Regions from separate parts of the Pseudoduganella sp. jia 12 genome, predicted to be linked through region 1. Evidence: predicted binding sites of a transcription regulator. Region 1 holds the regulator's gene; the other holds the start of a gene.

Region 1 (3,409 bases):
TGCTCGATGTCGTGATCCGCCAGAAGCTGCAACTGTTCTATGTATCGAATGGCCAGCGCGTGCCGGAAGACCTGCACCTGGCCCAGCCGGCCGAGCTCGTGGAGCGGGCGTTCCGGCTGAAGAAGGATGTATCCGAATACACGGATGGCGAGCTGCCGATGCTGATGGCGGCCGCCGGCAACGATGGACTGCGCGAGGTACACCTTGGCTAACTTCAATTTCGACCAGGCGGAAGGACTGCGGCGGATGCTGGCGGGGCCGCCGCGGCCCCGCATCGTCACGTTCCTTTCCGCCACGCCGCAGGACGACAAGGGCGCCATGCTCGTCAACCTGGGTGCCTCGCTGGCGCGCGCCGGCAACGACGTGGTGCTGGTCGACGCCTGCGCCAGCGCGCACGGCGTGGCCTCGCGGCTGGGCATCGACAATGGTGCCAGCCTGCTGAACGTGGCGCGCCAGGAGTGCGCGCTGAATGAAGTCATCCATGAAGTGCCGCAGGGCTTCAACGTGGTATCGATGACGCGCGGCGAATCCCGCAACGGCCCGCATGAAGCGCGCCGGCTGGCCAAGGCGTTCGACGTGCTGGCCGCGCAGGCCGGCATCGTGCTCGTGGATGGCGAATTCGACGGCGAAGCGTTCCCGGTGCCGGTCATGGCCAGCTCGGAAATCGTGGTGCAGGTATCGAACAGCGCCACGTCGATCACGAATGCCTACATGATGATCAAGCGGCTCAACCACGAGCTGGGCCGGCGGCCGTTCGGCATCGTCGTCACCGGTGCGTCCGAACGGGAGGCGCGGGTCGTTTACGATAATATGGCACAGGCGGCAAGCCGTTACCTGGCCGTGAATCTCGTATCGATGGGCTCGGTGCCAGCCGATGAATACCTGCACCGCGCGGCGCGCCTGGGTCGCGCCGTGGTGGACGCGTTTCCGCTGGCGGGTGCCTCGGTCGCGTTTCGTCAACTGGCGGGGCGGTTCGCGCTGGCCACGCCGTCGCATCTTTCGGGGAGCGGCCACCCTATGCAGCACTGAACAAGAATAGAAATATATGTACACGGTCAAAGGGAAGGTGAACAAGGATTCGCTGCTGACGGAGCACATGCCCCTCGTGAAGCGCCTTGCCCACCACATGAAGGCAAAATTGCCGCCCAGCGTGGAAGTGGATGACCTGGTACAGGCGGGCATGATCGGCCTGCTCGACGCGATCAACCGCTATGAAGAAACGCACGGCGCCCAGTTTGAAACCTATGCGGTGATGCGCATCCGCGGCGCGATGATCGACGAATTGCGCAGCAGCGACTGGGTGCCGCGCAGCTTGCGGCAGGACATGCGCAAGATCGAGAACGCCATGGCCTTGCTGCAGCAGAAGCTGGGACGTCCGCCCGCCGAATCCGAAGTGGCCCAGTCCCTCAAGCTCTCCCTCGAGGCTTACCAGGAAATGCTGGGCGAGGGCGGCGGCCACCAGCTGCTGTACTACGAAGACTTCAAGAACGAGGACGGCAGCGACAGCTTCCTCGACCGCTATGCACAGGACGACGAAGCCGATCCGCTGCGCTCGCTGATGGACACCGGGTTCCGCCAGGCCGTCATCGACGCGATCGATGCGTTGCCGCCGCGTGAAAAGCTGCTGATGGGCCTGTACTACGAAGAAGAACTGAACCTGAAGGAAATCGGCGCCGTGATGGGCGTTTCCGAATCACGCGTATCGCAGCTGCATACCCAGGCGGTGTCCCGGCTGCGCGCCACGTTGCGGGAGCAAGCATGGACTGGTCCAGCGTAGCGGGTTTGCTGCTGGCGCTGGCCGGCCTGATCGTGGGCATGGCACTGGAAGGCGGCAATCCGTCGTCGCTGATCCAGCCCGCCGCGTTTGCGATCGTGGTCGTCGGCACGTTCGGCGCCGTGCTGCTGCAGACCCGGCCCGCCACGTTGCGGCGCGGCATCCTCATGGTGCGGTGGGTATTCCGGCCCCCGGCGGACAGCCGTATCCTGCTCGCGCGCGATATCCAGGCATGGAACCAGACCATCCGCCGCGAAGGGCCGCTGGCGCTGGAACGCCACATGACCGGCGCGCGCAATGTCTTCCTGGCCAAGGGTTTGCGCATGGTGATCGACGGCATCAACCCCGACAAGCTGCGCCAGCTGCTCGATACGGAGATCACGGCGTTCGAGACGGCGGAGCGGCAGGCGGTGCGCATCTGGGAATCGGCGGCCGGCTACTCGCCCACGATCGGCATCCTGGGTGCCGTGCTGGGCCTGATCCACGTGATGGAAAACCTCACCGATCCTTCCCGGCTCGGGCCCGGCATCGCGGTGGCCTTCGTGTCCACGATCTATGGCGTCGGGCTGGCCAACCTGTTCTTCTACCCGATCGCCAACAAGCTCAAGAACATCGTCATCGCCCAGGTGCACCAGCAGGAAATCGCCGCCGCCGTCTTCCACGACATCGCCAGCGGCGACTTCTCGCGCATCATGGATGAGCGCATCGCCACGCTGATGCAGGATTACTAGGACACACCCCCATGAGCTTCCAGTACCGCCGTGCGCGCCGCCCGTTCGACGAGGAACCGGAAAACCACGAACGCTGGCTCATCTCGTATTCCGACTTCATCACGCTGCTGTTCGCGTTCTTCGTGGTGATGTATGCGATCTCGTCGGTCAACATCGGCAAGTACCGGATCTTCTCCGATGCGCTCGGCGATGCGCTGGGCGGGCAGGGCGCCAACGTCAAGCCCAATACCGAGGTGCTGAACCAGCCGATCCCGAATCCGAACCTGAAGAAACGCCAGGAAATGATGCGGCAGGAACGCGCGTCGCTGACGAAGCTGGCGCAGGACCTGCAGTCCACGATGGCGCCGCTGGTAAAGGAAGGCAAGGTGCGCGTCACGCAGAACAGCCGTGGCGTGTCCGTCGAGATCAATGCCAGCGTGCTGTTCGATCCCGCCGAAGCCAGGTTGACGGAGGAGTCGCGCGAGGCGCTGACCGCCGTGGCATCGCTGCTGAAGAACGATCCGCACGCGGTGCAGGTCGAAGGGCATACCGACGACCAGCCGGTGCGCAACATCTATCCGTCGAACTGGGAACTGTCGTCGATGCGTGCCGCCACCGTGGTGCGGCTGTTCATCGAATCCGGCGTCGCCCCCGAGCGGCTCACCGCCGTCGGGCATGCTTCCAACCATCCGGTGGCGCCGAACGACGACCCTGTCAACCGCGCCCGCAACCGGCGCGTGGCGGTGACGATCCTGTCGGCGGTGCCGGATCCGGAAACGGAAATCCCGACCGGTCCCGCGCCGCAATAGGAAATCGTTGGCAGTGGAGAACCGGTGTCTGACACCTTTTCTGGAAGATTCACCCAGAAAAGGTGTCAGACACCGGTGTTCGCGCGCCAACTACTGTCAGTTGACACGGTTGGTGC
Region 2 (3,409 bases), on a different contig from region 1:
CTTGTTTCCAAGGACGCCGGCGGAGCAGTGCCGGCTTTGACCCTGCAGGCTCATGGCCTGCAGGGTCTTTTTGCATCGGCGCCAGAAACGATACGGATGGACATCCGGCCGCCATGCCGCGCCAATCAATCAGCGACTTGCGCCTTCGCGAAGGAATCCATTCCCCGATACATGGCAAAATCGGGGCACAACATGGAGACCGCATGACCACTCACCGCCGCACCGCCCCGCTTGCCGTCCTTGCCGCCGCCCTGCTGTTCCCGCTGGCCGCCCATTCGCAGGACTACGAAACGCCCGGCACCGAACACAATATGCCGATCTTCGCGCCCGCGCTGAAGGCGAAGATGACCTATCCGATGGCCTGGTCGCCGGAGGTGAAGGATCTGAAATCCTGGCGCGAAAAGGGCCGCGCCAAGGTGTGGGAAGCCACGCTGCAGCAGCCCGATGCCACGCCCTTCAAGCCCCAGGTGATCGCGGAAGAAGACCGTGGCAGCTACGTGGCGCGGCAGGTGGTGTTCAATCTCACCGGCATGAGCCGCGTGCGCGCGCTGCTGCTGGTGCCGAAGTCTCCCGGCGCGCATCCGGCGATGCTGATGCTGCACGACCATGGCGGCAAGTTCGACATCGGCAAGGAAAAGATGATCGAACCGTTCGGTGCGGCCGACGCCACGAAGCACGCCTCGGCGAAGGCCTGGGCCGACAAGCATTTTTCCGGCCGCTGGCCCGGCGATGCGCTGGCCGCGCGCGGCTATGTGGTGCTGTGCGCGGACGCCGTGGGCTGGGGCGACCGCGGCCCGTTGACGGGTGAACAGCAGCAGGCGCTGGCCTCGAACTTCTTCAACCTGGGCAGCTCGATGGCCGGCAACATGGCGCTCGAGGATGCACGCGCGGCGCAGTTCCTCGCATCGATGCCGGAAGTCGACACGAAGCGCGTGGCGGCGCTGGGCTTCTCGATGGGCGCCTTCCGTGCCTGGCAGGTGGGTGCACTGTCCGATTCGGTCACGGCCGTCATCGCATCGAACTGGATGGCCACGACGGAAGGGCTGATGGTCCCGGGCAGCAACCAGCTGCGCGGCTCGTCCGCGTTCCAGATGATGCATCCCGGCCTGCTGCGCTACCTCGATCATCCGGACGTGGCCAGCCTGGCCGCACCGAAGCCCACGCTGTTCTTCGCGGGTGAAACGGACAAGCTGTTCCCCGTCGCCTCGGTGCGGGCGGCTTACGCGAAGATGGCGAAGGTATGGCAGGCCCATGGCGCCGCGGACAGGTTCGAGGCGATCGTGCGGCCGGGCGACCACGAGTTCCCGAAGGAAGCGCAGGATTACGCTTACGACTGGCTGGACCGGCAGTTCGCCAAGCCGTGACCTGGCCTACCGCAGCAGCTGCAGGATCATCTTCGGCATCGAATTCGCCTGGGCCAGCATCGCGAAGCCGGCCTGCTGCAGGATCTGGGCGCGCGTCAGCTTCGACGCTTCGGCGGCGTAATCGGTATCCACGATGCGCGAGCGGGCGGCGGCCAGGTTTTCGGACGCCATCATCGCGTTGCCGTAGGCATAGGTAAAACGGCTCTGCATCGCGCCCAGGCTGGCGCGCTGCAGGTTGATGGCTTCGAGCTTCTTGTCTAGGTATTTCAGCGCTTCGGTGGCGCCGACGTGACTGCTCATGTCGATGTCGGCATCTTCGCGGGTGGCCACCGCGCCGATGGCGAAGTCGATGGTGTCGCCCGCTCGGTCGCTGGCCTGGATCGCGCCGGAAAACGAGCCGTCGAGCAGCGCGATGCCGTTGAAACGGGTATCGGCGACGATGCGCCGGTTTTCCAGGACCAGCGCGTTGACCTCGATCTGGATCGCCTGGCGGTCGCTGGCATTGTTGGTATCATTGGCCGCCTGCACGGCCAGTTCGCGGATGCGCTGGTAATTATTGCCGAGCTCGCCGATCGCCCCCTCGGCCGTCTGCGCCACCGAAATGCCGTCGTTGAGGTTGCGGCCCGCCTGGGTGAGGCCACGCAATTGCGCCGACATGCGTTCCGCAATGGCGAATCCGGCCGGATCGTCCTTTGCCGAATTGATACGCTTCCCGCTGGACAGGCGCTGCAGCGCCGTGTTCAAGTCAGCCGTCGAGCGCGCGAGCGCCCGCTGGACAAACAGCGAATCCACGTTGGTGTTCAAGATCATTGCCATGCCGGCATCCGTTAACTTCCTAGAAAGGGAAATTTCCCCTACTCATCAGTTACGGCGCGAAAATGGAAAACTCCATCACTAATTGTCACACGGCATCAAATAATTGTTGAGCCCGTCCCGGTGCCTGCGCCCCAGTGCCCGGCACAAAGACACGGGCTTGGGCGTAGAAGTGGTGGATGAGTTCGTGTCCCGGTGCCTGGCACGGAGACACGGGCTCATGCACGGGAATTGTGGATGAGTTCGTGTCCCGTTGCCTGGCACGGAGACACAGGCACGGAGACACGGGCTCATGCGCGGGAAGTCGTAGCTGGGTTCGTGTCTCGGTGCCTGGCAGTAAGGGCGCCGCTCTCACAACACAGGCTCAACCATAGTACTGGCGGCGCTGCCAAGGCGCTGGCTCGCTTCGCGGAGGTAGCGGGCGGCGCCGGGTTCGCCGTTACGGTCGGCGAGCTGGAACCATTGCCGCGCCTCGGCCATATCGGCGATGGTGCCCTGGCCGGCGAAGTACATCAGGCCCACGTTCAGCTGGGCGCGGGCGTGGCCCTGCAGGGCAGCCTGGCGGTACCAGTCGAAGGCGGCACTGAAGTCGCGCGGCACACCCAGGCCGTTATCGTGGCGCAGCGCGAGGGCGAACTGGGCTTGCATATGGCCTTGCCCGGCGGCCTTGCGGTACCAGTCGCTGGCCCGCAGCACGTCCGGCGCCGGGCCGTCGTCGCGGTCGTGCAGCAGGGCCAGGTTGTATTGGGCCGCGGCATATTCCTGTTCGGCTGCGCGGCCATACCAGTGCATCGCCGCCGCCAGGTCCAGCGGCACGTCCCGCCCCGTCTCGTGGCGCAGGCCCAGGTCGAACTGGGCGCGCACGTGGCCCTGGTCGGCGGCCTTGCGGTACCAGTCGATTGCCGCACCCGCGTCGCGCGCCATGCCATCGCCACTGTCATGGAGCTGGCCCAGATGGTATTGCGCCGCCGGGAAGCCCTGCCCGGCCGCCTTGCGGTACCAGTGCGCCGCCTCGGCCAGGTCGCGTGCCACGCCCTGCCCCGCCTCGTAACGCTGGCCCAGGTTGTCCTGCGCGGCGGCGTGGCCCTGCGTGGCGGCGCGCCGGTACCACTCCAGCGCCTGCCCTTCGTCGCGCGGCACGCCCAGGCCATTGTCGTGGATGAGGGCGAGATTGAACTGCGAGCTAACGTGGTCCTGCTCGGCCGCCGCCCGGTACCAGCGCACGGCCTCGG

Evidence for each region. The regulator FliA, encoded in region 1, starts transcription of late flagellar genes. The targets are predictions, from matches to a motif close to CTAAAGTTTNNNNNNNNNNNGCCGNTA.
Region 2: a site for FliA is predicted at 2,230-2,256, ahead of ACY65G_RS09950 (flagellin N-terminal helical domain-containing protein). Genes of this name have one in related genera too.

Annotation. Positions count from the first base shown of each region.
Region 1 covers NZ_JBUXKP010000012.1:207,561-210,969, forward strand. Annotated here, with positions in the region: gene flhF (flagellar biosynthesis protein FlhF) at 1-212, shown strand, start outside; gene ACY65G_RS24740 (MinD/ParA family ATP-binding protein) at 205-1,029, shown strand; gene ACY65G_RS24745 (RNA polymerase sigma factor FliA) at 1,046-1,777, shown strand; gene ACY65G_RS24750 (flagellar motor protein) at 1,759-2,505, shown strand; gene motD (flagellar motor protein MotD) at 2,517-3,293, shown strand.
Region 2 covers NZ_JBUXKP010000004.1:162,399-165,807, reverse strand. Annotated here, with positions in the region: gene ACY65G_RS09955 (dienelactone hydrolase family protein) at 204-1,364, shown strand; gene ACY65G_RS09950 (flagellin N-terminal helical domain-containing protein) at 1,371-2,180, opposite strand; gene ACY65G_RS09945 (SEL1-like repeat protein) at 2,529-3,409, opposite strand, start outside.